Regions from separate parts of the Absiella sp. AM09-50 genome, predicted to be linked through region 2. Evidence: a T-box and tRNA genes for the amino acid it is inferred to sense, from the RefSeq annotation. Region 2 holds a T-box; the other holds one or more tRNA genes.
The links. A T-box is a leader RNA that pairs with one kind of tRNA and senses whether it is charged. The one in region 2 lies ahead of metG (methionine--tRNA ligase), so its partner is inferred to be a tRNA-Met.
Positions count from the first base shown of each region.

Region 1: it has a tRNA-Met gene. The T-box ahead of metG (methionine--tRNA ligase) is inferred to sense a tRNA for this amino acid. The anticodon was not compared.

Region 1 covers NZ_QVFI01000001.1:388,376-405,154, forward strand. Annotated here, with positions in the region: gene DW114_RS01920 (V-type ATP synthase subunit A) at 1-1,717, shown strand, start outside; gene DW114_RS01925 (V-type ATP synthase subunit B) at 1,735-3,177, shown strand; gene DW114_RS01930 (V-type ATP synthase subunit D) at 3,180-3,815, shown strand; tRNA gene DW114_RS01935 (tRNA-Arg) at 3,974-4,050, shown strand; tRNA gene DW114_RS01940 (tRNA-Pro) at 4,059-4,135, shown strand; tRNA gene DW114_RS01945 (tRNA-Met) at 4,146-4,222, shown strand; tRNA gene DW114_RS01950 (tRNA-Ile) at 4,235-4,311, shown strand; tRNA gene DW114_RS01955 (tRNA-Ser) at 4,328-4,418, shown strand; tRNA gene DW114_RS01960 (tRNA-Met) at 4,456-4,532, shown strand; tRNA gene DW114_RS01965 (tRNA-Phe) at 4,536-4,611, shown strand; gene DW114_RS01970 (LysR family transcriptional regulator) at 4,900-5,760, opposite strand; gene DW114_RS01975 (ABC transporter ATP-binding protein) at 5,862-7,583, shown strand; gene DW114_RS01980 (ABC transporter ATP-binding protein) at 7,580-9,301, shown strand; gene DW114_RS01985 (NAD(P)/FAD-dependent oxidoreductase) at 9,415-10,839, shown strand; gene DW114_RS01990 (NAD(P)/FAD-dependent oxidoreductase) at 10,839-12,089, shown strand; gene DW114_RS01995 (DUF1667 domain-containing protein) at 12,086-12,448, shown strand; gene DW114_RS02000 (glycerol-3-phosphate responsive antiterminator) at 12,453-13,010, shown strand; gene DW114_RS02005 (patatin-like phospholipase family protein) at 13,007-14,287, shown strand; gene DW114_RS02010 (AI-2E family transporter) at 14,354-15,559, shown strand; gene DW114_RS02015 (YveK family protein) at 16,081-16,758, shown strand; gene DW114_RS02020 (tyrosine-protein phosphatase) at 16,765-16,779, shown strand, end outside.
Region 2 covers NZ_QVFI01000013.1:53,120-69,898, reverse strand. Annotated here, with positions in the region: gene DW114_RS12135 (ATP-binding cassette domain-containing protein) at 1-1,497, shown strand, start outside; gene DW114_RS12130 (LytR/AlgR family response regulator transcription factor) at 1,609-2,295, shown strand; gene DW114_RS12125 (sensor histidine kinase) at 2,300-3,586, shown strand; gene DW114_RS12120 (accessory gene regulator B family protein) at 3,671-4,276, shown strand; gene DW114_RS21280 (hypothetical protein) at 4,233-4,370, shown strand; gene DW114_RS12115 (hypothetical protein) at 4,380-4,775, shown strand; gene DW114_RS12110 (hypothetical protein) at 4,850-5,674, shown strand; gene DW114_RS21275 (hypothetical protein) at 5,661-6,929, shown strand; gene DW114_RS12100 (ABC transporter ATP-binding protein) at 6,942-7,580, shown strand; gene DW114_RS12095 (hypothetical protein) at 7,567-8,319, shown strand; gene DW114_RS12090 (response regulator) at 8,470-8,958, shown strand; gene DW114_RS12085 (hypothetical protein) at 9,093-9,917, shown strand; gene DW114_RS12080 (hypothetical protein) at 9,904-11,163, shown strand; gene DW114_RS12075 (ATP-binding cassette domain-containing protein) at 11,178-11,816, shown strand; gene DW114_RS12070 (hypothetical protein) at 11,803-12,555, shown strand; gene DW114_RS12065 (DUF4186 domain-containing protein) at 12,590-12,967, shown strand; T-box leader at 13,023-13,221, shown strand; gene metG (methionine--tRNA ligase) at 13,257-15,224, shown strand; gene DW114_RS12055 (hypothetical protein) at 15,225-15,416, shown strand; gene DW114_RS12050 (hypothetical protein) at 15,531-15,785, shown strand; gene DW114_RS12045 (LytR/AlgR family response regulator transcription factor) at 16,022-16,714, shown strand; gene DW114_RS12040 (hypothetical protein) at 16,707-16,779, shown strand, end outside.

The sequences.
Region 1 (16,779 bases), on a different contig from region 2:
AAAGGTAAGAAATGCAACAGATTTCTCTATGATGGAGAAAGTGTTTGTCGGAGATAAGAAACTGATGGGAGAGGTCATCAGCATCAGTAAAGAAGTCACAACGATTCAGGTATATGAATCTACGACTTCATTAAAGCCTGGTGAACCTGTAGAACCAACAGGAAGTCCAATTTCCGTAACACTGGGACCTGGTATTTTAAGAAATATATTTGATGGAATTGAACGTCCATTAAAAGAAATAGCAAAAGAATCCGGCGCATTTATTGCGACCGGAAGCAATGTAGCACCATTAGATGAAGAAGCATTATGGAATGTCAGTGTGAAAGTAAAAGTAGGAGATCAAGTCGTGCCTGGCCAGATTTTTGCGACTTTGCCAGAAACGGATTTGATTGAACACCGCTGTATGATTCCACCAACGCTGTATGGTGAAGTAGTTGAAGTTGTAAGTGATGGAAGCTACAATATCAATCATGAAATTATCAAGGTAAAAGATGATAAAGATGAAATTCATACACTGACATTATGTCAGAAATGGCCAATCAAACAGGCAAGACCTGTCGCTCAGCGTTTGCCAATTAGTGTTCCATTGATTACTGGACAGCGTATTTTTGATACACTGTTTCCAATCGCAAAAGGTGGAACAGCTGCTATACCTGGAGGTTTTGGTACAGGAAAAACCATGACGCAGCATCAGCTTGCCAAATGGTGTGATGCCGATATCATCGTATATGTAGGTTGTGGAGAACGTGGTAACGAAATGACACAGGTTCTGGAAGAATTCTCAGAACTGATTGACCCAAAGAGTAATCGTCCTTTGACTGATCGTACGGTGTTAATTGCCAATACGTCAAACATGCCAGTAGCTGCTCGTGAAGCTAGTATTTATACAGGTTTAACACTTGCAGAATATTATCGTGATATGGGTTATCATGTCGCAATCATGGCCGATTCTACTTCTCGTTGGGCAGAAGCACTTCGAGAAATCAGTGGACGTTTGGAAGAAATGCCTGCAGAAGAAGGGTTCCCAGCATATCTGCCATCAAGAATTTCACAATTCTATGAACGTGCTGGATATATGGAAACATTAAATGGTCAGGAAGGCAGTGTATCTATCATTGGTGCCGTATCTCCACAGGGAAATGACTTCTCAGAACCAGTTACCCAGAATACAAAACGATTTGTAAGATGTTTCTGGGCATTAGATAAATCACTGGCTTATGCAAGACACTACTTTGCGATCAACTGGACAGAAAGCTATTCAGAATATGTTGGTGATTTAACCAAATGGTATAACAAAAATGTAGATATTCGTTTCTTGCGTAATCGTCAGGAGCTGATGAGTCTGTTGGCTGAAGAAGCAAAATTGATGGAAATTGTAAAATTGATTGGTAGTGATGTATTGCCGGAAGATCAAAAATTGGTTATTGAAATCTGTAAAGTCATTCGTGTAGGATACCTGCAACAAAATGCATTCCATAAAGATGATACGTATGTACCATTGGAAAAACAGTTGAAAATGATGGATGTTATCCTATATTTATATAAACGTTGTAAAGAAATCGTCAGTGAAGGAAAATCATTGAGTCAGATTATTGCTTCTGGTATCTTTGATAATGTCACGAAGATGAAATATGATGTGCCAAACGACCATATCGAAGCATTTGATGATTATTTCCCTATGATCGATAAAGCTGTGAACGAAAGTTTGAATGCGTAAGAAGGAGGAGTGCTTATATGAGTCTTCAATATTTAGGATTGAGTGAAATCAATGGGCCTTTGGTTTTCCTAGACAACGTAGAAAACGCCAGCTATGAAGAAATGGTGGAAATAAAATGTGGAGATGGTTCCACACGTTTGGGAAGAGTTGTACAGCTGGATGGCAAACGTGCCGCAATTCAGGTGTTTGAAGGTACTAATGGATTAAGCTTAAAAAATACAAAAACAAAATTTACAGGAAAGCCAATGGAGCTTCCTTTATCAAAAGAATTATTAGGCCGTGTATTTAACGGCAGTGGAAAACCAATTGATGGATTAGGTGAAATCTATGCTGAAAAAAGTGCAGATATCAATGGACAGCCATTAAATCCGGTTTCCCGTGTATATCCCCGTAACTATATCAATACCGGTATCTCCAGTATTGATGCATTGACGACATTGATTCGTGGACAGAAACTTCCTATTTTCTCAGGATCAGGTATGCCTCATAACGACTTGGCAGTACAGCTGGTAAAACAGGCTAAGATTTCTGATGGAGATGGCAAAAATTTCTGTATCGTATTTGCGGCCATGGGTGTAAAAAATGACGTTGCGGATTATTTTAAACGTTCCTTTGAAGAAGCAGGCGTTATGGAGAAAGTTGTTATGTTTATCAATTTATCCAATGACCCTATCATTGAACGTACATTAACACCACGTTGTGCTTTAACTGCCGCAGAATATTTAGCATATGAACATGATATGCATGTATTGGTTATTTTGACGGATATCACATCCTATTGTGAGGCACTACGTGAATTCTCAAGTAGTAAAGGTGAAATTCCAGGTCGTAAAGGATATCCTGGCTATTTATATTCTGACCTTGCTTCCTTATATGAAAGAGCAGGTATTGTCAAAGGGGCGAATGGCTCTGTGACACAGATTCCTATTCTAACCATGCCAAATGATGATATTACACATCCAATTCCTGACCTTACCGGTTATATTACAGAAGGACAGATTGTATTAGATCGTAATTTGAATCAAATGGGTGTTTATCCACCAGTTGGAGTACTTCCATCCCTTTCACGTTTAATGAAAGATGGTATTGGTGAAGGATATACAAGAAAAGACCATTCTGATGTCAGTAACCAGTTGTTTGCGGCATATGCGAAAGTGCAGGATGCCAGAAGTCTAGCCAGTGTTATTGGTGAGGATGAATTAAGTGATGTTGATAAACAATATATGTCTTTTGGAACATTATTTGAAGAGTATTTCTTAAATCAAGGATTTGATGTAAACAGAACAATTGAAGAAACACTGGATCTTGGATGGGATTTACTAAGCGTTCTTCCACGTGGTGAATTGGATCGTGTAGATAATGAAGTCCTTGATCAGTATTATGACCATGAACGTGCTGTTCAGCGTTTTCAAATCAAAGCCGGACCGATTATCAAAGAATTAGCGAATCCAGGTGAATAGTTATGGCAAATAAACAGGTGTTTCCTACAAAAGGAAATCTGATTGCGACAAAGAAATCTAATCAGCTGGCACAAATGGGCTATGAACTGATGGATCGTAAGCGTAATATATTGACAAGAGAAATGATGAGCTTATTAGATAGTGTAAGATTATTACGTGATGAAATTACAATCACGTACCAGAAGGCTTATTATGCGCTACAGCAGGCGAATATGTCATTGGGTGTTATTAGTGACTTGGTAGAGGCTGTACCTGTTGATACAGGTGTTCATGTGAGCTATCGTAGTGTAATGGGCGTGGAGATACCTAAAATTCATTATGATAAGCAGAGTCTGGAATTAACTTATGGATTGGAGCATGCCAATTCAAAACTGGATTATGCGTATAAGTGTTTTTATAAGGTAAAAGAAATGACTGTTATACTGGCGGAAGTAGAGAACAGTGTGTATCGTCTTGCCAATGCGATTCGTAAGGCGCAGAAGCGTGCAAATGCTTTGAAGAATATCGTTATTCCGGAATTTGAAGGTAACATTAAGTTTATTAGTGATGCTTTGGAAGAGAAGGAACGTGAGGAATTTTCAAGGCAAAAGGTCATAAAGGCTACAAAAGATCGAAAACAAAACCAGGAGCACATTTAGTTGTGCTCCTTATTTAGGCCTTATTTAAAGGGGGAAAAAGGTGTTAATAAAATTTCTTCAAAAAAAGTAAAAAAAATCGAAAAAAGTTGTTGACACTTATGGATATGTTTGGTATTATATTAGGGCACTGAGGCAAACAGTGCTAAAGAAAAAAATATGCGCCCATAGCTCAACTGGATAGAGCGTTTGACTACGGATCAAAAGGTTGCGGGTTCGATTCCTACTGGGCGCGCCATAAAATATCGGGATGTAGCACAGCTTGGTAGTGCACTTGATTTGGGATCAAGGGGTCGCAGGTTCAAATCCTGTCATCCCGACCATGATATTTTTGGCTGGGTAGCTTAGTTGGCTAGAGCATCCGGTTCATACCCGGAAGGTCGCGAGTTCGAGTCTCGCCCCCGCCACCAATTGACTAATTTGGACCCTTAGCTCAGTTGGTCAGAGCATCCGGCTCATAACCGGTGGGTCGTAGGTTCGAGTCCTACAGGGTCCACCAATTTCATAACAAAATTGGAGGAATACCCAAGTGGTTGAAGGGTCCGGTCTTGAAAACCGGTAGGTCGGGAAACTGGCGCCTGGGTTCGAATCCCAGTTCCTCCGCCAAAAAGTTTAAGGCGTTTAAAATTTATTGCTCATTTATCGCGGGGTAGAGCAGCCTGGTAGCTCGTCGGGCTCATAACCCGGAGGTCGTTGGTTCAAATCCTTCCCCCGCAACCAAATGGTCCCGTAGCTCAGTCGGTAGAGCAAAGGACTGAAAATCCTTGTGTCGTTGGTTCGATTCCGACCGGGACCACCATTTGGAACGTGAAACCTATTTCGTAAGAGATAGGTTTTTTTCTATATGCGGGGGACTCAAACGTCCTCAGGCTGCGGTTTAAGGAACTGGGATAAGACCTAACGGTTTTTAAGTTCATGGGTATGCCTCCAATTGGCGGGGGCGAGTATATAGAACGTCTACCCAGACAAAAAAAACGTGCCTCAGGATTTGATAGGTATAAGGTTTCCTTCCCCTTGCTGTGATTAGAAAGGCTCGTTTCTATATACATTATATGGAATAAAATAAAAATCTGCATATTCGCAGATTTCATTTATAATAATCGATAAAAGTCTGTGCAGTTTCTGAAAGATATCGATCCTTCATACAAATAATATGAATGGAAGTGGTTAAACGTGGATGGTCAATATCATAGATTTTTAAATTTTCATGTTCGATAAGAGCAATTGCGCTTTTAGGAACAATCGCAACACCTAATCCTGCTTTTGCCCATAACAGGGAAGTTCTGGCATCCTGATTAATACAAAAACATGTAGGCAACAGACCAGATTGAAGAAAACAATCCTCCAATAAGGAAGCATAGCGCTCATAATATATTAATGGGACATTAGTTAAATCCTGCAGTTTTAAACGATTATCTTTTGATAAACATTGGCTTTTATCACATACTGCCACCATTCCTTCTTCCCAAAAGGGAATTGCTTTTATATTTTTTTGTGGATATGGCGTGCGGACAACGCCGATTTCAATCAGGCCTTTCTCTAATAGCTCCAGAATCTGAAAAGTATTTCCTTCTTTTAACACAAAAGAAACCTTAGGGAAATCTTCATGGAATTTACGAATGCCATTTTCCAAAAACGCATGATGGGAACTTGATACAATGCCAATACGAAGCTCATGGGCAACTTGTGTTTTCGCATCCTGTACCTCTTTTTTTGTATCCTCACAAAGCCGGCAAATCTGTTCGGCTTTTTCTCTTAATAACTCTCCGGCATCTGTTAATTGTATATGATGCTTGCCACGCAGTACCAACGCTACACCAAGTTCTTCTTCCAACATCTTTAATTGATAAGAAAGGGGAGGCTGTGCCATATGTAAACGTCTTGCTGCTGCTGTGATCTGTCCTTCCTCACAAATCGTGAGGAAATATTGTAACTGTTTAATATCCATTTTTATCACCATACTTTTTTTATATATTTTAAATATTAAACCAATATTATACATATATCAACCCCTTGGGTATAATAATAAAGGCGAAAAGGATGATGAAAATGAAAGAATTGTTAAAATATTTAAAACCATATCGAAAACAATGCATCATTGGGCCATTTTGTAAGTTGATGGAAGCCATATTAGAACTGCTTCTGCCAACACTTATGGCCTATATGATCAATGATGGAATCATGGCACAGGATCAACAACTGGTATATCGTTATAGCTTTATCATGATTTTTATGGTTATGATTGGTTTTGGTTTTTCTATTACCTGCCAATATCAAGCCGCAAAAGCATCACAAGGCTTTGGCACAGATTTAAGAAATGCATTGTTCTCACATATTACTGCATTTTCTTATCAGGATTTAGATTACTTTGGAACACCTACATTAGTCAATCGACTGAGTAATGATGTGAATCAACTGCAGGTTGCCGTTGCGATGTTGATTCGTTTAGTGGTTCGCTCTCCCTTTATTTGTATTGGGGCGATTATTATGGCAATGTTTCTGGATATGCGTTTAGCATGGATTTTAATTGCGAGTGTACCTTTTATTATCCTGATTCTTTATGTGTTTATACGGTTTACGACACCAATGTATCAACAATATCAAAAGCTGCTGGATAAATTTTCTTCTATTCTTGATGATAATTTTGCGGGCATCCGTGTGATTCGTACCTTTGTTTCTAAGAAACGGGAACAAAAGCGATTTCAAGAAAATGTAGATGAACTACAGGTACAGATGATGAAGGTAGCACGTCTTTCTGCCTTATTGAATCCAAGTACGGCAATTGTTGTAAATGGTGCGGTTGTGATTTTAATGTATCAGGGAATTTTAAAAATACAAATAGGTGATTTACAGCCTGGAACAATTGTTGCATTTATCAATTATGCTTCCAGTATCTTATTAGCATTGATTGCTATTAGTAATCTGATCGTCATATTTACCAAAGCATTCGCCAGTGGCAAACGTGTAAGTGAAGTCTTGCGTTATTCACCAGGTCTGGTTTGCGGAAATGCTTCTCTTCAGGAAAAGGATGAGCCAATTGTATGTTTTGATCATGTATCTTTTTCTTATGGAAAAGGGGATGCTGCATTAAGTGATCTGTCCTTTTCTATTCGAAAAGGAGAAAGTATAGGGATCATCGGTGGAACCGGTGCTGGTAAAACTACTTTGATTTCTTTATTATGTCATTTTTATGTGCCTACAGAAGGCAGGATTTTATTATATGGACAGGATATTACTACACTGAGATCATCTGATCTATTATCCCATGTCGTGCTTGTGCCACAGGTAAATGAGTTATTCTCTGGTACCATTGAAGAAAATATCTGCTTTGGATTATCTAATGTATCCAAAGCAGATATTGAACAGGCATTAAGCATTTCTCAAGCTAAAGAGTTTGTGGATGAGCTGCCGAAAGGAATGCATACCAAAATCGAACGTGGGGGAGCAAATTTGTCTGGTGGACAAAAGCAGCGCTTATGTATCGCCAGAGCCATTCTGCGTAAGCCAGATCTATTGATTTTAGATGATGCCAGCAGTGCACTTGATTTCAAGAGTGATGCGGCTTTGCGAAAAGCCCTGAAAGCGATGGATACACAGATGAGCAGAATCATGATATCTCAGCGAGTTAGTACACTTGCGTCATGTGATCGTATTATCGTGTTAGATAATGGAGAGATGGCAGGCTTTGCGCCACATAAAGTATTATATGATACATGTGAAATCTATCATTCCATCTGTGAGAGTCAGCATGTAGAAAGGGGTATTGCATGAGTGGTAAACAAGTGATGAAACAGCTACTTCGTTTCCTGTTTCAGTTTAAATTATATCTGTTGCTGGCATTAGCCTGTGCAATTTTATCTGTCGCATTAAACGTATATGCGCCCTTACTAATTGGAGATATCTTAGATGCGATTACTTCAAAGCCTTTGTCCACAACTTTTCAATTATTGTGTTATTTAGTTGTTGTGTATCTTCTCTATTCTTTATTCCAATGGGGAATGATGTATTTCTCTAATAAGATTGCTTTTTCCAGCAGTTGTGTATTAAGAAAACAGCTATATGAAAAACTTTCCCATTTACCAATATCTTTTTATGATACAAATCCTCGCGGAGATTTAATTTCCCGCTTTGTCAACGATATTGATTATATCAGTGATGGCTTTTTACAGGGCCTATCTACCATGATGAGTGGAGTAACAACGATTGTTTTAGCAATCGTATTCATGATCAACATCAATTGGATTATGAGTATCATTGTCATATTATCCGCACCGTTTACTTATATTGTGGCAAGTTTTATTACCAAACGTTCTCAACAATATTTTCGCAAAAATGCAAATGCGCTTGGTTCTTTGAATGGCTTTAGTGAAGAAATGCTATCAGGTATGAAAACAATCAAAGCATATCATTATGAAGAATCTGCCAACCATACGTTTCAGGAAATGAATCAAACATTATATGAAGCCGGTGTAAAATCTCAATTTTATGGTTCTCTGGCAAATCCAAGTACCCGTTTTGTGACAAATTTTACTTATGCATTAACAGGAGCAGCGGGAGCATTCTTAGCACTTCAATCCATGATTACCATTGGAAACATATCCAGCTTTTTGATGTATGCCAATTTATTTTCTAAACCATTCACGGAAATCACAGGTGTCATGACACAGTTACAGACAGCGATGGCAAGTGCACGACGCATCTTTACGATTTTAGATATGGAAGAAGAACGTGACAGTGGAACGACTTTTTTTACACCAACAAAAGGAAGCATTGAATTTTCTCACGTCAGCTTTGGATATGATAAACATAAGCTTTTAATGAAGGATATTAATTTATGTATACCAGCGGGTGAAAAAGTCGCAATCGTAGGGAAAACCGGTGCTGGAAAAACAACTTTGGTTAATTTATTATTGCGGTTCTATGAAATTAATCAAGGTCATATATATGTGGATGGCGTTGATATCGAACAAATGTCAAAGGATGATTTAAGACGCAGTTTTGGTGTCGTATTACAGGATACCTATCTGTTTGAGGGAACCATTCGTGACAATATCGCTTATGGAAAACCAGAAGCCAGTGATGAAGAAATTATAGCCGCAGCCAAAAAAAGTGGTGCACATGAATTCATCCGTCGTTTTACGCAAGGATATGATACCGTTCTGCATACCAATTCTAATCATTTATCATCCGGTCAAAAACAGTTATTGTCACTTACCCGTGTTTTATTGATGAATCCTAAAATTTTGATATTAGATGAAGCAACCAGCAATATGGATACCATGAGTGAACAACATGTGAATCAGGCAATGGAATTATTGATGGAGGGCAAGACCAGTTTTGTGATTGCACATCGTTTATCTACGATATTAGATGCGGATAAGATTCTGGTTATGGAGCATGGAGATATTATAGAAACTGGAAATCATGAGGAATTAATGAAAAAACAAGGTGCCTATTATACACTTTTTAATAGTCAGTTTACATCTTAGCGATGAGAGTGTTATACTAGAGGTGTAAAAGTTAATCTGTGATAGAGAAAGCGAGTTATCAAAACATGTTTTATGTTTTTAGCTCGCTTTTTATGATGAAAGGAAGGAATACTATGAAGATTGTTATTATCGGTGGAGGCATTATTGGATGTTTTTTGGCACATGATTTATCACGATATGATGTGGATATCACATTGATTGAACGTGAGAGTGATGTTTGTGATGAGGTATCTAGTGCAAACAGTGCAATTATTCATGCAGGATATGATCCTGAAGAACATACATTAAAGGCTCTATTGAATAAAAAAGGTGCGGATATGTATCCTGCAATATGTGAACAATTGAATGTTGACTACAAGCGTATAGGTGCCTATGTTGTCGCAGCTGGTGAAGAGGAAGAAGAAACGCTTTCTATATTATATGAAAGAGGAACAAAACGAGGAATCCACATGGAATGGCTCACAAGGGATGAACTGCTTGAAAAAGAACCGAATATCAGTGCGCAGATTACAAAAGCTTTATCTGTACCTGATACCGCAATCATTACACCATGGGAGATGGGACTTACTCTGATACAGGAAGCTGTATGTAATGGATTGTCTTTAAAGCTGGAAGAAAATGTGGTGGATATCAAACGTAATGGGAAACAGTTTCATGTCATCACAGACAAAGCACACTATGATGCGGATATCGTCATCAATGCCGCAGGACTTGGCAGTGCTAAGATTATGAACATGATAGAAGATACCTCATTATTTGACATTACTCCAAAGCGTGGACAATATTTTATCTTAAGCAAACATGCGACTGATTTTGTGAAGCATGTCTTATATCCAGTACCTGGTAAAGCAGGAAAAGGGGTATTATGTGTACCAACCTGTCATGGCAACATTCTGCTTGGCCCAAACAGTGAAATATTAGAGGAGCAAGATAATGGCACAAGTGCACAAGGACTGAAAGAAGTTAGAGAAAAACTGCAAAAAACCGTGACAAATATTCCATATGGAGAAATTATACACAGCTATGCAGGACTTCGACCATGTGGCAATCATAATGATTTCTTTATTCAGGCATCTCCGATATCTCAAAATTTTATTCACCTGGGATGTATCGATTCACCAGGTCTTGCCAGTGCACCTGCCATCAGTGCTTATGTCATTGAACAATTGATTTTACCACAGCATGTGCTGAAACAAAAAGAATTATATCGTCATTATAAACGTATTACTCCAATGAAAGATCTTTCTTCCCAGCAAAAAGCAGAACGTATCAAAAAACAATCAGCTTTTGGACATATTATCTGCCGTTGTGAGAATATCAGCGAACAGGAGGTAGTGGATTGTATCCATGAGCCATGTGGTGCACGTACAATTAAAGAAATAAAAAAACGCATTCGACCAGGAATGGGAAAATGCCAGGGTGGTTTTTGTGAAATAGAAGTCGCAAAGATTCTGGCTAGAGAACTGCATATCCCATTAGCGGAGGTTCGTTATGATAAAACCAGTTATTTTATGACAAATAAGGGGGTAAGCAAATAATGAAAACATATGATATGATCATTATCGGCGGTGGAAGTGCTGGCATGAGTGCAGCAGTATCTGCTAAAGCGCAGGGTATTCGCAAAATATTGATTTTAGAACGCAGCGAAGAGCTGGGAGGTATCCTTCAACAGTGTATCCATAATGGCTTTGGCCTTCAGATTTTCCATGAAGAAATGAGCGGTCCATTATATGCGCAAACGTATAAAGAAAAAGTAGACGCTATGAAAATTGAATATAAATTAAATACAACAGTGGTATCTGTGAATGAAGAGCGTATAGTAACTTATGTCAATGAACAAGAAGGCTATCAGAGTATAAGTGGAAAAACCATTATTTTTGCCAGTGGTTGTTACGAACGAAATCGTGGAGCGATATCCATACCTGGCAAGCGGATTCCTGGTGTATATACAGCCGGCAGTGCCCAGCGGTTTTTAAATCTTGAAAATATTTTAGTAGGGAAAAAAGTGTTTATCCTTGGCAGTGGAGATATTGGCTTGATTATGGCCAGAAGAATGAGTCTTGAAGGAGCAAAAGTGGAAGGTGTCGCAGAATTAATGCCTTACAGCAATGGATTAACTAGAAATATCGTACAATGCCTGCATGATTTCAATATTCCTTTATATCTTTCTCATACAGTTGTGGATATTAAAGGCACAAACCATGTAGAAGGTGTCACCATTGCCCAGGTGGATGAACATAAACAGCCTATCTCAGGTACAGAAAAAACCTTTGATGTCGATACGTTGTTATTATCGGTTGGATTGATACCTGAAAATGAATTGGGATATCAAATGGGAATTCAGCTGGATGCACATACCAAAGGTGCCAGTGTCAATGAATATTATGAAACTAGTGTTCCTCATGTCTATGCTTGTGGCAATGCGCTGCATGTTCATGATATCGTGGATTTTGTATCACAAGAATCTGCGGATGTCGGTTATTTCGCTGCCATGGATATCTTAAAACAACAACGAGGAAATCGTGCACATGAAACCATCGCAAAACAAGGCGTAGGATATGTATTGCCTCAGGTATTAAGTGATTCCATCAACCATGATGTAACCTTGAGTTTTCGCTGCAGTAAGCCATTTAAAGCATGTCAAATCATCATACAGGATGATACACATATCATAAAAAAGATAACCAAACGTTATCTTTTACCAGCGGAAATGGAACGTATCAAATTAAAGAAAGAAGATTTGCAGAATATAAGCGGGAAACTGTCTGTGGAGGTGCAAGCATTATGATAAAAGCATTCGATTGTATTGTCTGTCCTATGAGCTGTCATATTGAAGTGATGATGGCAAATGATGAAATCATATCCGTTAAAGGCAATACCTGCCCAAGAGGTGAAAAATTTGTTCGTCAGGAGGTAGTCTGTCCCATGCGTATGTTAACGACTACCGTACGCATTCATCATGCGATTCATCCATTACTTCCGGTCATTACTTCACAAAGTGTACCAAGAGATAAATTATCTGATATAATGGAGGTATGTAAAACGCTGGAAGTAGAAGCACCTATACATGAACATGATGTTTTGGTTCATAATATTGCTGATAGTGGTGCTGATTTAATTGCTTCCCGCTTTATGGATCGGAGGTAGGCATATGTTAAAACAGCCGGTGATTCCTGTATTACGTGACATGGCAGCGATAAAGCATTTTATAAAACGTGAGGAAACATGGTGTATCCTAATGGATTTTCATATCAATTTATTAGAGGATGTAATCAAAGAGCTTCATTTGCATAAGAAAAAAGCTTTTGTGCATATGGATTTGATCAAGGGAATCCAGAATGATTTATATGGTGTCCAGTTTCTGACACAGCATCTTCATGTGGATGGGATTATATCCACAAAGCCATCTGCCATTGAAGCCGCAAAAAAGAATCACTGTATTTCTGTTTTACGTGTGTTCCTCATCGATTCACGATCCATTGAAAAAAGTGGATTACTCGCAGAAAAGCTTTCTCCTGATTATGTAGAAGTATTACCAGCTATTATTCCCTTTGCGGTAGAAAAGCTTCATCAATATACCCAGGTGGATGTGATTGGCGGAGGACTTATTCAGTCAGTGGAGGATATAGAAGCATGTTTAGCACAAGGCATGGTTGGCGTTTCAACCAGTCGATTGACCTTATGCGATGAATGGAGGTCAAGGACATGAAAAAAGCTTTGGTACTTGGGGGAGGCGGTAGTAAAGGTGCATATGAAATCGGGGTATGGAAAGCACTTGATGAATTGGATCAGCATTTTGATATCGTATGTGGTACCAGTATTGGCGCAATGATAGGTGTCTTATATGTGCAGCAGGAATATGATACAGCATATGAATTATGGTCAAATTTAACGATTGATGATGTGATGTTGAATGGTATTGATCTGGATATGGATATTGAATTGATCATGTCACAAAAAGGAAAATACAAAGCCTTTCTTGAAAGCTTTGTGGAACATAAGGGTGCAGATATTACACCGTTCTACAATATGATTCATCGTTTATATGATCCAGAAAAATTCTTTAATTCGCCAATAGATTATGGCTGTATGTGTGTCAATGTTTCTAAACGCAGTGCAGCGCCCTTTCTAAAAAAGGATATGAAGAAGGATACGGTGTTAGATTATGTGATGGCATCTGCCTCTTGTTATCCAGCATTCCCCATGAAAATCATCAATGAAGAAAAATATGTAGATGGCGGCTATGCGGATAATGTGCCGATTAAGCTTGCACAGGAAATGGGCGCAGAAGAAATTGTGGCAGTTGATTTAAAAAGTGTCGGTCGCAATGTTGTAAAAGGACCGATGGAGCATTTGATCTATATAGAACCTCAGGTATCCCTTGGAAGCTTTTTGTTATTTGATCATGAACGGATTATGCAAAATATGCAGCTGGGTTATTTGGATACAATGAAGAAATTTCATCGCTTATTAGGCTCTGTGTATACCTTCCCATTACATGATGAAGAAGCAATCCTTGACTTTGAAGAAGAAATGCAGGAGGGCTTTGCCCATTTAAAAGAAGAAATAGAAACAGATAAAATGCATTTACTGACAGAAAAGATTACTTCCTTATCCTTATTGATTGGATTAAATAAATTTCATATTTATGATGCGCCATTTACCGCAATGCTGGAAAAAGCAGCACAGGCATTCTCTTTTGACTATCATAAAATATACGATTTTCAGGATTTCAAGTATCAACTGTTAAAGGTTGTTCAAGCCTATACACCAGATATTCAAAGTGGTTTAAGTGATAGTGATAATATCAAACGTCTATTACATAATATCAAGGATATACATTTAGCAGAGCTTATTTGTGTAAATTTCTATTATCTATTGAAAGATGAAAAAAATATTGCCGTAGTATGGCTTTTAGCAACCATGACGAATGATTCTTTCTTGATTGCTTATCTATTATATTTGATGTACAAGCAACAGAACTGACAGGGAAACCTGTCTTTTTTAGTTAAGACATGTTATAATAAACACATCTTTAAGGATGTGATGTAAATGAAACCAAAATTTATAGATGAACATTCATGGAAAACCATGAAACCTTGGATATTTTTATCCACTTATTTGATTTTACTTGTTTTCTGTTTATGGAATTTCAGTAAGATCAGTGGCTTTGTTGGTTATCTGATTGGCTTGTTTCAATCATTGATCATCGGCATTATCTTTGCGTATATCTTAAATATACCAATGAAACAGATTGAGCAGTTATTAATCAGACATACAAAAGAAAAAGGGTTTATAAGAAAACGCAAACGTGCGATTTCCATGACGCTAACCTTCGTATTGGCGATTATTTTGATTATCATATTAGGTAGTATCATACTACCAAGCATTGTGGACAGTTTTGTATCTTTATTCAATAACTTAACGAAGTTCTTTATGAATATTGTCGCAAACATTGATGCGATTCTGGCATATTTCCATATTGATTATCGTATTGAAAATATCGAACAGGTAAGAGAATTTGTGAATATGCCATGGGAAAAGGTTGTAGAAAATGCGTTAAATATCGTTTCCAGTGGAGCCAATAGTATCTTATCTAATGCAGGGGCATTCCTGTCTAGCTTTGCGGTAGGTTTTACTGGCTTTATGTTTTCCTTATATCTATTAAGTGGCAAAGAATCTTTTATTCGTCAGATGCGTAAAGTAACGGTGGCATGCCTTGGTTACAATAAAGCAAACAGTGTATTCTATTATGCCAGCCGTGTTAATAAAATCTTTTACAGCTTTATCAGTGGACAGTTAGTAGAAGCATGTATTTTATGGGTATTATATTATGTATCCATGAAGCTGCTGGGCTTCCCTTATACTGAATTGATTGCGACCCTGATTGCAGTATTCTCATTTATTCCGGTATTTGGACCAATGATGGCAATGGTTGTTGGTGCGATCATGATGCTGTCTGTGGATCCTTTAAAGAGTATCTGGTTTATGATTTTCTATCAGATCATGTCACAATTTGAAGACAATGTCATTTATCCAAGAGTTGTAGGAAACTCTGTAGGACTACCTGGACTTTGGGTATTATTGTCAATCTTTGTACTAGGCAATGTCTTTGGCATCTTTGGTATGGTTATGGCAGTGCCTGCGACCGCCTGTGTATATACATTCTTTGCGGAGTTTGTGAACAAGCGTTTAAAGAAACAGAACCTGATTGTGACAGATCAGGAAATAAAGCAAATACCACAACAAGAAGAGTAAGTTGAGATGAATTTCTCAACTTTTTCTTTTATCTATTTTTCAATTGACCTGTACATTGATGTACGATGTAAAATAAATGTATATTTCATGATTTATAAAATGAAATATAAAAGAACACATATAAGATGAGGAAGGAGGATAAAGAATTTATAGTTCTATCTAAAAAAATCAATGTAACCGTTTCAAAAACAGGAGAATAAGAAAATTATCACATGTGAATGTTATCACTTTTAAAAAAGTCTATTTATGTCTTGCAAAAAATACTGGTAGGCATTAAAATAATAACTGTTATATGTTTACATTCTTTTATTTTGTCTAGATTTGTACAGAATAGTATAATATTTGATACAGCTGATTTTTATCGATTTCAGCTGTTTTTTTATGCCTTTTTCTCTTAAAAAGGCTTTTTTTATATGTTTTTTACTTATTCATAGACTATCTAGTAATGCATACATTTGTATACATGTATTTAGAAAGTCTAGCAAATAAGGAGGGAATAGTAATTTTTTATGGAAGAAAATATGAATGAAGATGTATTGACGATTGATCTTTCCCAGCTGTTCAAGCTGTTGAAAAAGAATCTTCGTCTGATCATCCTGTCCATGGTCGTTTGTGCGATCGCTGCATTCAGTATCACTGCATTCTTACTACCTAAGAAATATGCAAGTGAGTCGTCGATCTATCTTGTTTCAAAGGTAAATGCGGAAACAGGGACAGTGGATGCGGCTGCATTAAGTGCTAACTCAAAACAGGTCAACAACTACATGGAAATGATCAAAGGGAAAAATATTCTAAACAAGGTCGCAAAAGAACTGAATATCGATGTAAAAGAAGTCCAGGGTGCGATCAGTGTGACGAATAAGAATGAAACAGAGATCATGGATGTGAAAGCAACCACAGATGATCCAGTGAAATCGCAACAGATCGTTAAGACACTGACCTCTATCTTCTTTAAGGAAGTAAAAGAAAACCTAAAAGTAGAGAACATGATGGTCATGAACGATCCTGAAGTAGATAAGGTGCCTGTTTCTCCAAGTAAGAAAATGAATACATTGATCGGTGCTCTGTTAGGATTATTAGCTTCTGGTGGATATGTGTTCTTGACATTTATCTTAGATAAACGATTGAGAACGAAACAGGAAGCAGAAAATTTCCTGGGTATTCCAGTATTAGCGGAAATACCATATTACGAGGAGTAATCCCAAATGAGTTTCATAGAT
Region 2 (16,779 bases):
CATCTATCCATTGATTTACATCAATCCATTCAAACTTTATCAGGAGGAGAACGACAACGTGTTGCAATCGCATGTGCTTTATGTAAACAACCAGATGTTTTGATTCTTGATGAAATCACCAGTGCATTGGATAAAGAAAATGAGATTCATATTTTTGAAATACTTAAAGAATTAGCACATCATGAACATAAATGTATCATTCTTGCGAGCCATAGCCAATATGCAGCAACCTATGTGGATAAAATATATGAGATTAAAAATCAAGAAATCATATGTAAAAAGGATGTAGCTCGTGTTGAAACACTGGTAATCAAAACGAAAGAAAAGAAATTGACGTTTGCTTTTTATAAAGATTATATCTACTACTTCTTTCAGAAGTATAAATTGTTGAATGTTTCTATTCTAATCGTAATGTGTTTGACATTTTTTATGTTCTTACAAACATTTGTCATGTTTAATTATTATGAGAATAACAGTAAGCATAACTTTGAACAGCTTTATGAAAACCAGTTATTGGTTGTGGAAAACAGAGCTTCTTTATACACAGATCGTGTGATGAAACAATTAAGCGATAAAACGATATCGGATGTATCATCACTTGATGAAGATTATGAGGCATTCCCTTATATCAAAGCAGGGATGATCTGTGGAAATGAATGGATTGATATATTGCCTTACTTTCCACAGAACCATTTTGATGATAAAGTAAAAATAACATATCATGATAAGGGTGTTTACGTTAGCCAAGAGGCATATGATACCTTAAAAGAAGCAGGGAATGAGAAAACATTAACAGGAGAAATCATGTTATATGAATATAAAGATAATGAACCAATACCTCATCCAATAACTGTAGATATTCCAATCAAAGGAGTACTAAAAGAAAATGTGAAGGCACCATATATTCAGGGAAGAAATTATATTTATATGGAACAATCCATGATAGAAAAACTCTATCAAGAACATGCTGCTTCTAAAACATATGCTGGAATGACCTTGTTAACAAAGGATTATAAAGATTTAGTATCTATCAAAAAAGATTTAAAAATTAAAGAAGTGTACTATAATACAGATTTCTGCGATACGGAAACAATATCTGAAATCATGCGAAATATCACAATCGTAAAGCTATTTTCCATAGCAAGCATCTTATTTATATTCGTGGTAATGTTTGGCGCATTCCAGACAAATTATCTATATAAAAGAAATAATGAAATGGCATTATTGATCATCAATGGAATGAACCATAAAGGATTAGATAAGTTATTATCTCTTGAAAGTTTATTCAAATATCTGATTGCTTGTATAACATCATCCATTGGTGTTTTATTAATCGTTTGTATCAGCAATCTCATCGGTATAAGTTTACCATTTCCAGGCTTTGTTTTATATATAGGATTTTTATGTATAACATTCATTATGAGCGTGATCTTAACGAAGTTCTACAGCAGCGCTTATCTAAAACATCTATCACCAGAAAGTGTGTTAAGAAATTAGGATAATCAATAAAAAAATAATATACCTTACAAAAGATAAAAGTTGCTTTCCTTATTTTAAAATAGTAGAATATCTATAAGATAGTAATGTTGAAAGGGGAGCTTATACATTATGAAAATTATATTTATTGAGGATACAAAAGAGGATATGGAGCTTATAAAGAATATTGTAGAGAAGTTTCATGAGATTACACCACTATATTTTTTATCAGCTGCAGAGTTTTATGCATCAGAGGAAGAAGCTGATGCAGTTATTTTAGATATTGATATTCCAGATGAAAATGGATTATTGATCGCAAAAAAACTTCGTGAACATGATTACGAAGGACCAATTGTTTTTGTTTCATGGTATCAAGAATATGAACATGAAAGCTTTAATGTACACCCATTTAGATTTGTACGCAAAGATAAACTAGATGTAGAAATGACTATTTGTCTAAAAGAATTAATTATAGATTTCAATAGAAGAAATGGAAAATTGTTTTATAATTACGAAAACAAAAGCTTTTATTTTTATAGCTATGATATTTTGTATATTGAACGAGAAAAAAATGGTGTAATTATTCATTTTACAGATAATTCAGAAAAGAAAATTAGAGGTTTATCGCTTCAGATAGTACTTAATCAATATATTTATGGTTTTCATCAGATTAATAAATCTATGATTATTAATTTTTATCATGTAATTCGTTATTCCATGGATGATACCATCATATTGAAGAATGATATCGCTTTAGAAGTTAGTAGAAATAGAAGAAAATCATTAATGAGCGCTTATAGAGAATTTAGAATTAGGTGATTTTATGAGTTCATTTGATATTGTAATTAATATTTTGGAAAGCTTTTTATTAGCATTCCTATGCTATGCTTTAATGACGAAAAAAGATAATCGTTCTATTTTTTGTATTATTTTATTAGGAGTGTTTATCACTATATTGACAACAATTTTCAATTATTTAGATAATTATGGAAGTTTGCTAGTTTTTTTAACAAACCTTACAATCATTTTATTTGCATTCTATTATAGCAGTGATTCAATCGTTTACAAATTAACTATATCTTTTTTTCCTATTTTTTTATTAGACATATGCAATTCATTTACTTCCTTATCTTTTTCTCTGATATATCAAGAAAGTATTAGCTATTTATTGAATAATGGCTATTATTTAAATATTGTGATTATCTCAAAGGGTTTATTCTTATTCATATCTTTATTAGTCCTTGTTTTGAAAAAGAAAAGAAAACTAAGATTATTCTGTAATATAGATAAATCATGGTGGCCAATTATCCTGACTACATTTAGCACATGTATGATCACTATTAGGACATTCACTATTTTATTTACTGGAGTTTTAAATCAAAACGATGCAATTATACTTTTTCTAAATCTTTTTATTGGCATGATTTCCATTATACTGTTGTTTCAAAATGTTCAAAAAGAAAGTGAACATAGATTATATTCTGCAATACAAATAGAAAAATTTAAAAATAATAAGGAAAGCTATCAAAAAGATGAAGAATTTTATCAAAAATTAAAAATTTTAAAGCATGATATGAAGCATATTTATGGATATATGCATGAATTAATAGAAAAAGAAGATTATGATAAATTAAAGTTGTATATTGAGGAAAAAGATCATTTAGCATATGAACAAGTTAACTGGTGTTATAGTAATAATGATATTTTTAATATGGTCTTAAAGCGTATGTCATCTAAAGCAAAAGAAAATAATATAAAGTTTGAAGCTGATATACAAATACCAAAAAAGCTTAATATTAAGGATGTTGATTTATATAGTGTTCTTTCTAATCTAATAGAGAATGCCATTGAAAATTCTGATTCTAATAATCCTATCATTAGAATAAAAGCAACAATGAAAAGTGAATTCTTATGTTTGCGTATAGAAAATACAACACGAGATAATGTGTTGGAAAGTAATAAGAATTTAGAAACAACAAAAATAAATAAAGAGAATCATGGTTATGGACTTGAAAGTGTAAAGAGTATTTTAAATAATTACCATGGTGAATTGACGTTTACTATGAAGGAAACTTTTTTTGAAAGTTTAGCAATTTTGAAAGCGTTTTAACAGATTAGACTCGTATTTAACAGATTAGACTCAAAGTATTGATTTTAATTTTGCTTCGTTTAAAATGTAATTGTAGGAAGGGGAATGCTAGTGATACTGAAACTTGCGGATATGATTGTTAACTACTTATACGATAGAAACATCATTGAAGATGATATAGAAATATATCGTCATGGTATTGCTTTATATATCTCTGAAAGTATTAGTTTTAGCAGTATTATCGTGATTTCTCTATTTACTAGACATACCCTTTATACAATAGGTTACATTTTACTTTTTTCTAAAATGAGAGAAACCTTTGGAGGGTTTCATTGTAAAAGCTTTTTAACTTGTAACTTAACATATATAACGATTTACATATTATTTGAATTATTACTGATTATCATGGTACCACAGTATATTCAAATAATTAGTAGTATTGTATGTACAGCAATCATTTGGAAGCTAGCACCAGTTGATCATGCAAATAAGTTATTAAGTGAAACAATGAAAAAGAGATTTAGTAAAGAAGCAAAGGGACTTATTGTAATTACATTGGTGTGTTTTTATTTGATTTCATTTATAAATAAAAATATGTCTCTTACGATTTGGTATTGTATCTTAATAAATGCAATACTATTGATAAAAGGAAAGTTGGTGAGAAATTATGAAGAAAAAATTAATGGAGAAAATTGCGAAACAATCTTATAAAAAAGCAATTAAATCTGCAATGAAAGTCTCTCAACATGGAATTTATCAATTAAAAGAACCAAATGCTTTAAAAGAAAAATTAAAAGAAAGGTAGGAAAACAAAATGGAAAGAATCAAAAAAATGAAGTATGTATTACCAGTATTAGCTGTAGGATGTTTATGTACGTTAACAAGTGTTGGGGCTACTAGAGTTAGTATAACTGAAATACCAGCTTTGCAAACTTTGGGGAAAAAACGTGCTGCAAAATCTACAAATACACAATCGTATAAAACACGGTTTTATGAAGATGGAAAGATTAATACCATGAAAATATATTTATCAGATTCTACTGGTAATTATTCTATCGCACCTACACTATTTCCAACAGAAGGGGAATCTGAAAAATCTGCAGATTATACTAGATACGCAGGTAAAGGAACTGAATTATTAATCCATTATCAAGATTATCGTCTAAATATGGCAAGTTATTCTTGTAATGGTTATGTTGATATAAATTAACAGTAAAGTAAGCAATCAAAAAGGTTGCTTACTTTACTATATATAATTAAAAGAATAGAAAGAAAGGTGTTATAATGTTAAATGTCTTAAAAAAAGATTTATATATTTTATATCATAAGAAAATTTTTATGGCAACGTTAATCATATTAACTTTGCTAATTTCATATATCTGTTTACATGACATAAATAATGCATATAAATGTGGAAAATCATATCAACACTTTTTTACTATAGTATTTGATCCAGCGAAACAATCAATTTTGACAGCTTTTTTTTACATCATACCTTTATTAGTAGTATTACCCTTTTCAGATACTTGGATTAATGAAGTAAAAATGACAGATATCATATTTACAAGAATACAAAGATATAAATTTTTTATATCTAAATACATAATAAGTTTTTTATCTGGTTTCTTAATTTTATTTATTCCATTGATGATTGCCTATATCGCAGAAATAGTAACATTAGATTTTAATGATAATGTACTTAATATATTAGCTTATTCTATACCAGAACATTCAATTGCTAGTATGGCTAGGAATTATGCATTTTATGAGTTGTATGTGCAGCATCCTTATGTTTATATTATTATGTTTAATCTTATAATTAGTATGTTTGGCGGATTATATGCAATAAGTGCTTTTTCAATAAGTTTATTGGTAAATAATAAAGTAATTCCTTATATTGCAGTATTCTTTTTTTCAGTTATTTCATTACTGCTTATAAGCTTTTTGCCTACTCCATTTGGCTATTATAGCATACAACGAATTTCACAGCCATTTACCAATTTTGATATACCAATGATAATATATATTGTATGGTTTTTATTCTTTATTATATGTAATGGAATCATATATTTAATCTATTTAAGGAGGGATCCTTTTGGAGAAGAATAAGTTTATTTATAACCATGTGTATTTTGATATATTATTTTTTTCATTACTCATTATAGTTGCTTCCATTCCTTTGGCTTTGGGAGGAGCCACTGGTACAGGCACAATAACTTATTATTTTGCAAATATGCAATTTGTTCTTCTACCAATACCAATAAGTTTCTTCTTCTATAAGGTGAATAAATACTATGATAATACATTCACCATTATACGATATGATAATAAAATAGAGTATAGAAAGAATTATTTTATAGAATGCGTAAAGGTTGTTTTACTTATTGTTACTTTGTTTTATGCAGATATCCTATTATGTTGCTTTCAAATGGATATTTCATTCATAGAATACTATATTGTCATATATATTCTTAGTATCATTATCTTCTTATTATTTGCACAGTTTAATTACTTTGCCTATCCAAAAATGTTGAAGAAAAACAGGATTTATTTTTATACCATTTTGTCGAGTCTGATATTCAACATGCTGTTACAGTTTATACCACCTATATATTCTGATTTAGCATTTATGGAAGCTCCCTTCCAATTGATAAAGTATATTCCAATATTTTTATTCATCAATATTTTTATATTTATCATTTCTTGGCAAAAAGAGAAGTTAAAGAAAGTTTCTAATATATTTTTGATAACAGGTGGAATCGTCATACTTTCTATTTTACTCAATATCAGCTACTTAGGATATCCAGTGAATAGTTTATTGGAATTTCCAAAAATGTTTTTCATGTCAATCAATGAAATCATCCTTCCATTGTTACTATGGATCTTGCTTATTTCTTTTCTTGTTGGCATTATGCTATATACATTATTCAAGAATTATCGCTCACACTTTTTGTTTTATGCAATCAGAATAACAAATAGGAGTTCGTGGTTTATCAAAAATACATTGAAAGCTATGATACCATTGATTTTTGTTTTATTGATTAAGTATCTTGTTGATTTCATTTATCTAAAACAGAATATTCCATATTCATTCATATTCAGTATCATAGAAAGTGTATTATGGATCAGTGATATTTCTTTACTTCTGTTTCTGATATATCAATTCGTGAAAACGGTAAAAATATTCAACATCGCATTGATATGCTTAGTAGGATTAACGATTGGATCATTGAGCATAGGAATATTTGAAAATATCATACTTATGAGGATGCACAGCATAGAAATGATACTATCATTATTTGTGATTTTTATGATGATGCTGGGTAGTAATTGTTATGCATTAAATCATTTGGATTATTACTAGGAGGAAATAGCAATGAAAATAAAATTAGAAAATATAGGGAAAACAATTAAGGGACAGATGATATTTCAAAATGTCAATGTAGAGTTGATGTCAGGATATATCTATGGTTTTGTAGGATATAATGGATGTGGAAAAACCATGCTGCTTAGAATCATTAGCAATTTGGTAAAGCCAAGTGAAGGAACGATTTCATTAGATGAACAGCCATATACAATATTGAAAACGATGCCAAAAATCGGTATCGTATTAGAGAAACCGGATTTTTTCAATGAATTAACAGGTTTAGAAAATTTAGAAATGTTAGCGAAGATCAGGAATGAAATTCACACAGAAGAAATCATGCAGGCAATCAAAACAGTAGGACTATTTACCCAGGAAAATAAAAAAGTAGGAAAATATTCCTTGGGAATGAGGCAGCGATTAGGTATCGCGCAGGCAATCATGGAAGATAATGATATCTTGATATTAGATGAAATCACAAGTGGACTAGATGAAGATGGCGTAAATATGATTTATGAAATCTTAAAGAAAGAAAAAGCAAAAGGCAAGCTGATCATCATCACTTCCCATAATAAAATAGATATTGAAGAATTATGCGATGAAACATATAAGTTCAATAATGGAACGGTGCATGCTTATGAAACGGATTAGAAGTTTAGTTATCCTATTTTGTTTACTAACATTGGGGATTTTCACTTATAGCTTTATAAAAGGAAAAAGCATTGATACGATATCTGAAATTGATCTACATCAGATAAAGGAAGTTGTCACTTGGCAAGACTATGCGGGATTTGAAGGTAAAGTGTCTGATGCTAATGAAATGAATAGCATGTATGATGAAAAAGCAAATAATTTTGATTATTTATTTCAAAAGAGTGATCTTGTCGCAGAAGTCAAAGTAAATGATAGAAAACAACACATGACAACAATCTTAAGTAATGTGAAAATATTGAATGTGTATAAAGGAGATAAAGAAAAGAAGGGAATAAATATAAATTTATATGAGCCGATAAGATATGAAAAGTTAGATGTATTAATGATATTTGGGGCGAATTTACCAATGAGAGAAGATCAAACATATATCGTGTTTCTAAAAGAAGAAAAAACAGGAGTCTATAACTATGTTTCTTCATTATATGGGAAATATAATACGAAGGAAGATGCATATGTAAATGTGAAGAATAATGAATTATCTGTCAAAGATATGATGAAAAACGATATGATCTTGTTTGCGTTTGATGAAGAAAAAAGACAAGATATTACATCACAAATGAAAGATGATGGATATAATGAACAAGAGATAAAAAGCAAACTGGAAGGATATCAAAGGCTTGCGGAATTAAAAGATACCAGAGAAATAATTCGTGCATCCTTTCATAATTTAAAATGATTTGGTCACATACGATGTGACCTTTTCTTTTTTTGAAAAGTACTCTTAAAAAATGTTATAATAAATAAAACAAGGGCAGTTGAACTATATGAAAGTTGCGTTTATTGATGATGATGTTACTGATCGCACAATCATGAAAACTAGCAGAAAATTATACCATATATTTATCAAGCAGCGAGTGATTATTTTAAAGCAGAAAAGAAAGTAGATGCATTGTTTTTAGACATTGAAATGCCAGATACTAATGGATTAGATGTTGCAGTGAAGATACGTGAAGAAAATCAGGAAGTACCAATTATTTTCATATCTTGGCATCAAAAATATGAGCATCAAAGTTTTCTTGTACACCCATTTAGTTTTATAGATAAAAATAATTTTAAGGAAGAATTAGAAAGTTGTTTAAACGATTTATTAAAAGATTTTCATCGAAAGAATGATGATTTTATATTGTCTAATCGTGAGCATATTTCCAGCAAAACATATCCTTTATATGGAAAGACAGGTGCATTATATCCATATTCATATGGATTTACATTTGGGGATTATATCATTGGCTGCTTTACCTGTGTTATTGTATCGTGGATATTCAGTAAGCTTTACTTAGATAAATTAATACCAGAGGCGATCATTAGAAATTAATATTTAGAAAGACTGGAAACAGTCTTTTTCTTTAGAAAATCTTTCGTTTTTCTTGCGCTGGACTTTCATTTTTTTATTTATAATAAAGGTAACCTAGGGAGTATAAAAAATAAGTAAGGGAAAAGAGGGATTCTATGCTTGGATGTATAAAAAAAGATTTGTATTTGTTGTTTCATAAGAAGGCTTTTTTGATTATATTGATTGGTATAACCTTATTACTTTCTTACATGTCATTAAATGGTATATCTAGTGCATATTATGCAGGTAGATCTTATCAGAACTTTTTCTTTATGATGTTAAACTACACAAAACATGCTTTTATGAGTTTTTTCTTTCTTTTAATACCGTTATTGGTCGTGTTTCCTTTCGCGGATACTTGGTTACATGAACAGTATATGACAGATGTGATTTTCACAAGAGTTACAAGGAAAAAATATTTTTTATCAAAATACCTCATTAGTTTTATTTCAGGATTTATCGTGATTTTTATTCCTCTTGTGGTCAGCTATTGTAGTGTCATATTGGCACTGGACTTTAATGATAATGTTTTAAATATAGTACAGGCAACAGCAAATGAAACTAACATAGAAGCTTTTCTAAGTAATTATACTTTCTATCAAATCTATTTAGAAAATCCATATATGTTTATCTTCATTTTCATATTTCTTATCAGCATATTTGGAGGCTTTTGTGCAGTAACAGCATTCTCTATCAGTTTAGTTGTGAAACAGAAAGTGATAGCCTATATTGGTATGTTCCTCTTTTTGATTGTAGAAATGCTGGTTATTGGAAATTTACCAGTGCCATTTGGGTACTATAATATACAAAATATAATTCAACCAGATACAAGAATCGTTATAGAACCTATTGTTTATATTGTTTGGTTAGGGATCTTCCTTATAATAAATATCGTTTTATACTATGTATTTTGTAGGAGAACTGCTTATGAGCGAGCATAGGTATATACTTCCAACAAAAAATTTTGATTATATATTTTTTGGCTTATTAGCTTTGGTAGGTGCTGTACGATTAATATCCGGTATTCATGGTGTTGATTTAGGTATATGGTTCTTCCAGAATATTCAGTTCATCTTTCTACCGGTTTTTATCTGTATGATGTTGTATAGAGTAAATCTATATTATCAAAATATTTTTATCAGAACGCGGTATATAAATGAAAATGTATGGAAGAAAAATTATTTAAAAGAGTGCATGTTGATGAGTGCTTTTGTGATATTTTTATTCTATTTCGATATTATTCTTTGTTGCTTCGAGGCAACATCAATTTTCTTTATTGTCATGCTGCTATTGTTTGTTCATTCTGTGACGATCTTTATGATATTAGCACAGTTAAATTGTTTTCTATATTCCAAGTTTAAGAATAAATATGTAATTTACTTTATCATTATCGCCATTTGTTTAGTATTTTCAACATTATTGCGTTTCATAGGCAATTATTATTCTGTAGAACATTGTATTGGGAATCAGCCATATATGTGGTATATATGTGTGGCAGGTATTTTAATGAATGTGTTGTTGCCATTTATTATCCAATACAGTTCAAAAATGAAAGCGATACAGTCTAAGCTTTTGTTTGTAGTAATCGGCATCATAATATTCTATTTGCAAAGCGCTTTATTTAGAGGTTTAGGAGGAATAGAAAATATAGGTTTTCCAGATGTTTTCTTTTTATCGATAAATGAAATCATATTCCCCTTATGTATATGGATTCTGGGAATCGTGTTACTAGCAGGAATTCCTCTATATTATATGTTGGTTAATTATCGAAGTCATCTATTGTTTTATGCAATCAGAATCACCAATCGAAGTATATGGTTTCTAAAAGTTTTAGGAAAAGGAATCTTATATCTTATGGTATTATTGTGTATAAAATATGCCATAGATGTTTATTTTCAGAATGCTAATCTATCATTTTTACATTTTATGATGGAGAGCATATTAAGAATGGTTAATCTTGCATTAATAGCTTTCTTAGGGTATCAGATGATAAAAGATATAAAATTCTTTAGTTATGTATTAATATTTTTGATGATCGTTATAGGATTTTCTATTATAACCAATATAGGAAGTTCAATCATTTTAATGAGAACACATGATATGTTAACTCTGATTTCATTAGGATGTTGTACATTTATATTAATATGGGCAAACTGTTATACACTAAATCATTGGGACTATTATTAGAGGAGGAAAGTAATATGAAAATCAAATTAGAGAATGTTGAGAAAACGATAAAAGGACAGATGATATTTCAAAATGTAAATGTAGAACTCATATCAGGTCATATCTATGGTTTTGTTGGATATAACGGTTGTGGAAAAACGATGCTGTTAAGAATCATCAGTAATTTAGTAAAACCAAGTGAAGGAATGATTTCTTTAGATGAACAACCATATTCTGCGATAAAATCAATGCCAAAAATTGGTATCGTGTTAGAGAAACCAGATTTTTTCAATGAATTAAGTGGATTAAAAAATCTTGAAATGTTAGCGAAAATAAGAAATGAAATTCATACAGACAAGATAATGGAAGCAATTAAAAAAGTCGGATTGTTGACACAAGAAAATAAAAAAGTAGGAAAGTATTCATTAGGAATGCGACAACGTTTAGGGATTGCACAGGCAATCATGGAAGATAACGATATCCTTATACTAGATGAAATTACAAGTGGCCTTGATGAAGATGGTGTAAAGATGATTTATGATATCTTAAAAGAAGAAAGAGAAAAAGGAAAATTGATAATTATAACATCACATAATAAAATTGATATTGAAGAACTTTGTGATGAAACGTTTAAATTTAATAATGGAACGGTGCATGCATATGAAACAGATTAGAAAATTATTGATTTTATTTATCATTGTAGTCTTGGGCAGTATTGGTTATGGATACTATAAAGGAAAGGAAATCCCTGTAATAGAAAAAATTGATGTATCAGAAGGAACTGTGAGATTCAATTTGGATAATGCTGGATATGAAGGAAAAACTGATAAAACACTCGTTGAAAATATAACGTATGATTCAGAATCTAATACATTTGAAAAATTATATAAAAAAAGTGATTTAATCGTGAAAGTATCATTGAAGAATAGAAAACAGGATTATAATACTATTTGCAGTGATGTAAATATTTTAGATATTTATAAAGGCACACCATTAAATGAAAAGACAATTCAAGTTTATGAGCCATTTGGATATCAGGAGAAAGATTTTATTAATATTTTTGGTGCTTGTCTGCCAATGAGAGAAAATCAAACATATATATTGTTTTTGAAAGAAAATGCAGATCAGCGATACCAATATATATCATCTTTATATGGAAAATATAATTATGAGCAAGATGCATATATGGAAGTATATGATTCTGAAATGAAGGCAAAAGATATGATGCAATATGATATGCTTGATTTTAATAAAGATAAATATTATGAAATTATGAAAGAATTAGGATATACGGATATGGACTTAAAGGCTAATGAGGGAGGATATCAAAGGCTTGCGGAATTAAAAGATACAAGAGAAATCATTCGTGCATCTTTTGATCAACTTGTATCCAAAAATAATAGAATTCATTGAAAACCATGATATACTGTTTTATGAAGGTGATTACATGGATAAACAAGAATGGATGAATCAGTTGTTTTTTAAATTAAGCCAGTCAACGTTTCGTTCCCAATTTCATTTAAGTGATAAAGATAAAATATATATTCAAGAAAAAGGCATGGATACAATTGAAGAACATGCGCGTGATTTTATTAGAAAACGTTTAGCACCTGCAGTGATTGAAAACGATGGGAAACAGACACCAATGCGAGGACATCCTGTGTTTGTGGCACAACATGCTACAGCGACTTGTTGTAGGGGATGTTTATCTAAATGGCATACGATTTCCAAGCATGGACACTTATCTGAAAAACAACAGGATTATATTGTGATGATCATTATGCAGTGGATCATGAAGGAAATGCAAAAAAAGATTTGCCGATAATTGAAAATTTCGGTTTAGCCCTTGTAAATATGGCTATAATTCTATATAATGATACCAAAAGGTAAAGACAGGAAAAGTAGTCTATTTGGAAATGATAGAGAGCAGATGGCTGGTGGAAATCTGTATGGATGAATAGATGAACATGGACCTGGAACCGCTTTTCCGAATAGTTAGGAAAAGACGTTGTCGGCGTTAACGATTTGAGGTGCAGCAATGCACAAATAAAGGTGGTACCACGAGCTTTCGTCCTTTGGCGAAAGTTTTTTTATATGAATAGGAGGCTATAACTATGTGTGAAAAATGTAACAACAAAAAAGGCAAGTATTATATCACAACCGCAATCACGTATACATCAGGTAGACCACATATCGGCAATACGTATGAAATCGTTTTGACAGATGCAATCGCCCGTTATAAACGTCAGCAAGGATATGATGTATTCTTCCAGACTGGAACAGATGAACATGGTCAGAAAATTGAAGAAAAAGCAAAAGAAGCTGGTGTTACACCAAAAGAATTTGTGGATAATGTCGCAGGCATTGTTCGTAAGAACTTTGATATGATGAATACAAGCTATGATTACTTTGTTCGTACAACAGATGAGAACCATGAAAAACAGGTACAGAAAATCTTTAAGAAGCTGTATGAACAGGGAGATATTTATAAGGGTAAATATGAAGGTATGTATTGTACACCATGTGAATCCTTCTGGACAGAAAGTCAGCTGATTGATGGCAAATGTCCTGATTGTGGACGACCAGTACAAAAAGCAACAGAAGAAGCATACTTTTTTAACTTACAGAAATATGCACCTAGATTGATCAAGCATATTGAAGAACACCCAGAATTTATTCAGCCAGAATCAAGAAAGAATGAAATGATCAATAACTTCTTAAAACCAGGATTACAGGATTTATGTGTATCCCGTACAAGTTTTAAATGGGGTATTCCTGTAGACTTTGATCCAAAACATGTGGTATATGTATGGGTAGATGCTTTAAGTAACTATATCACTTCATTAGGATATGATGCAGATGGCAATCATGGAGAAAATTATAAGAAATTCTGGCCTGCAGATGTACATATCATTGGAAAAGATATCCTTCGTTTCCATACCATTTATTGGCCAATCATGTTGATGGCTTTAGGGGAACCACTACCTAAACAGGTATTTGGACACCCTTGGCTGTTAGTTGGTGATGGCAAGATGTCTAAATCAAAAGGTAATGCAATTTATGCAGATGAATTGGTACACTATTTTGGTGTAGATGCTGTTCGTTACTTTGTATTACATGAAATGCCATTTGGACAAGATGGAACAATTACTTGGGATTTAATGGTAGAACGTGTAAATTCTGATTTAGCAAACGTATTAGGAAATCTTGTGAATCGTACGATTTCTATGCAGAATAAATATTTCAATGGTGTCATCAGCAATCCACTTGAAAAAGAGCCAATTGATGATGAATTAATCAACTTGGCATTAGATACGCCAAAACGTGTAGAAGCTAAAATGGATACCTTACATGTAGGAGATGCGATTGAAGAAATCTTTACATTATTAAAGAGATGTAACAAATATATTGATGAAACAGAACCTTGGGCATTGGCAAAAGATGAAGCGAAGAAAGATCGTTTGGCAACGGTACTTTATAATCTGTTGGAAAGCATTCGTTTTGCGGCAGTATTATTAAGCAGCTATATGCCTGAAACAGCAGAAAAGATTCTGGATGAATTAAGCACGAGTGAACGTGATGCTGCTAGTCTTGAAGAATTTGGCAATCTGGAATGTGGACACACAGTTGATCCAAAACCTGAAATCTTATTCGCACGTATTGATGTAAAAGAATTTATGAAAACGTTAGAAGAAGATAAGAAAAAAGAAGCAAAGGCAGCTAAGAAAGCTGAGAAAAAAGCAGATGATGAAACAAAAGCAGAAATCGGTATTGAAGATTTCACAAAAGTGGAATTAAAAGTCGGTACGATTGTATCTGCGGAAAAACATCCAAAAGCAGATCGTTTATTAGTTGAACAAATTGATCTTGGTGATGAAACACGCCAGATTGTCAGTGGTATTGCGAAAAGCTTTAAGCCAGAAGAAGTGGTAGGTAAAAAAGTAGTTGTTGTGACAAACTTAAAACCTGTATCTTTACGTGGCGTAGAAAGCCAGGGTATGATTCTATGTGCAAGCAATGATAATGACCTGGATATTGTGACGATTGCGAAAGATCTTCCAAATGGAACGAAGGTGAGCTAATTGGATAGCAAGATGATTTTCCGTGCTATGGGCATGGCGATTGCATTGATTCTGGTTTCTATATTCTTTATTTACTATGGAATTACATCAGATCAGATAGCAATGTCAATCATAGGAATTGCGTTATTAGTATTAGGTATTGTGCGATTGATCATCTTTGTAAGAGTATGGAATAAGCATGGAGACGAGTAGTCTTTATGCTTTTTTTCTTTTAACTGCATTTTATTCATGGGGAATAATGTGTAAAAAAACACTTTTTTACTGGGGAATAATATGCTACTATAAAAAATACAAGGAGATGATACAATGTATAGAAAATTTGATGATCAACTTATCGCATGGAAACAAAAGAATAATCATTTACCATTGCTTATTAAGGGCGCACGGTTTGTTGGAAAAAGATACAGTGTTTTAAACTTTGCGAAAGCAAATTATGAGCATGTAATTGAAATTAATTTTGAACTAGATATGTACATGAAAGAAGTTTTTGAACAAAATGTTGGCACAGTAATACAAAGTCTAAAAGCGTACAAGCTTCTATGGAACGCTTTCATCTATTAAAAGGATATAAATTGTCTACGAATAATACAAATGTAAATGTAAGATTAAATGCTATCCATTGTATATGCTGTTATTTATATGAAAGAGTTACGACGAAATATAATATAATTTGCTTGTATTAAGTTCATATATGAATATGAACTTAATTAATAACTTTTTTTACATTATATCCCACTTATATTGCTATATGAAAAATATATGATATCATGAGCATATAAGCAAAAAGAGGGATGTATATGAAAATTGCAATTATAGATGATAGTAAAACACAAAGGGAAAATATAAAAGAAATATTGCATAATAATGGGAAACAAGATGTAATAGAAACATACGCTTCCATAAAAGAATACGAACAAGACAATCAGTATTTTGATTTGCTTTTACTGGATATTGAATTACCAGGTGAAGATGGAATTGCTTATGTGAATCATGGTTTACAAAAAAATTCAAAGATTATTTATATTACATCACATTCAGAATTAATGATCAATGCGTTTCATGAAAATGTGATAGGCTTTATACCTAAAGAACAATTATTAAATCTGTTGATTGAAAATATTGAAAACGCTAGACAGAAATTAGAAAAAGGAAAAAAATATGTATTTAAAACACTAAATGGAAATATCATCTTCGAAGAAAAAGATATACTATATTTTTGTTTTAGAGATACAATTGTTTATGTTAAAATCAAACAAGAAAAAGAATTGCTTAGACTTACAGCAAAATATTTATCCACTATAAAATCAGAATTATCTACTGTTTTTTATCAAGTAAGCCGTAACTATGTTGTGAATTTAATGAAAATACAATATATAGATGTGAAAACGCATGAAATTATGATGGAAGATGGAAACTGTGTAACAGTAAGCAGGCGATTATGGACAGAATTCAAAGGAAAATATAATAAGATGAGGTATTCTAATGATTGAAATTTTATATGAATATGCTTTTAGTGTTATTGATTATACATATATATTATTAGCATTCTTGTTGT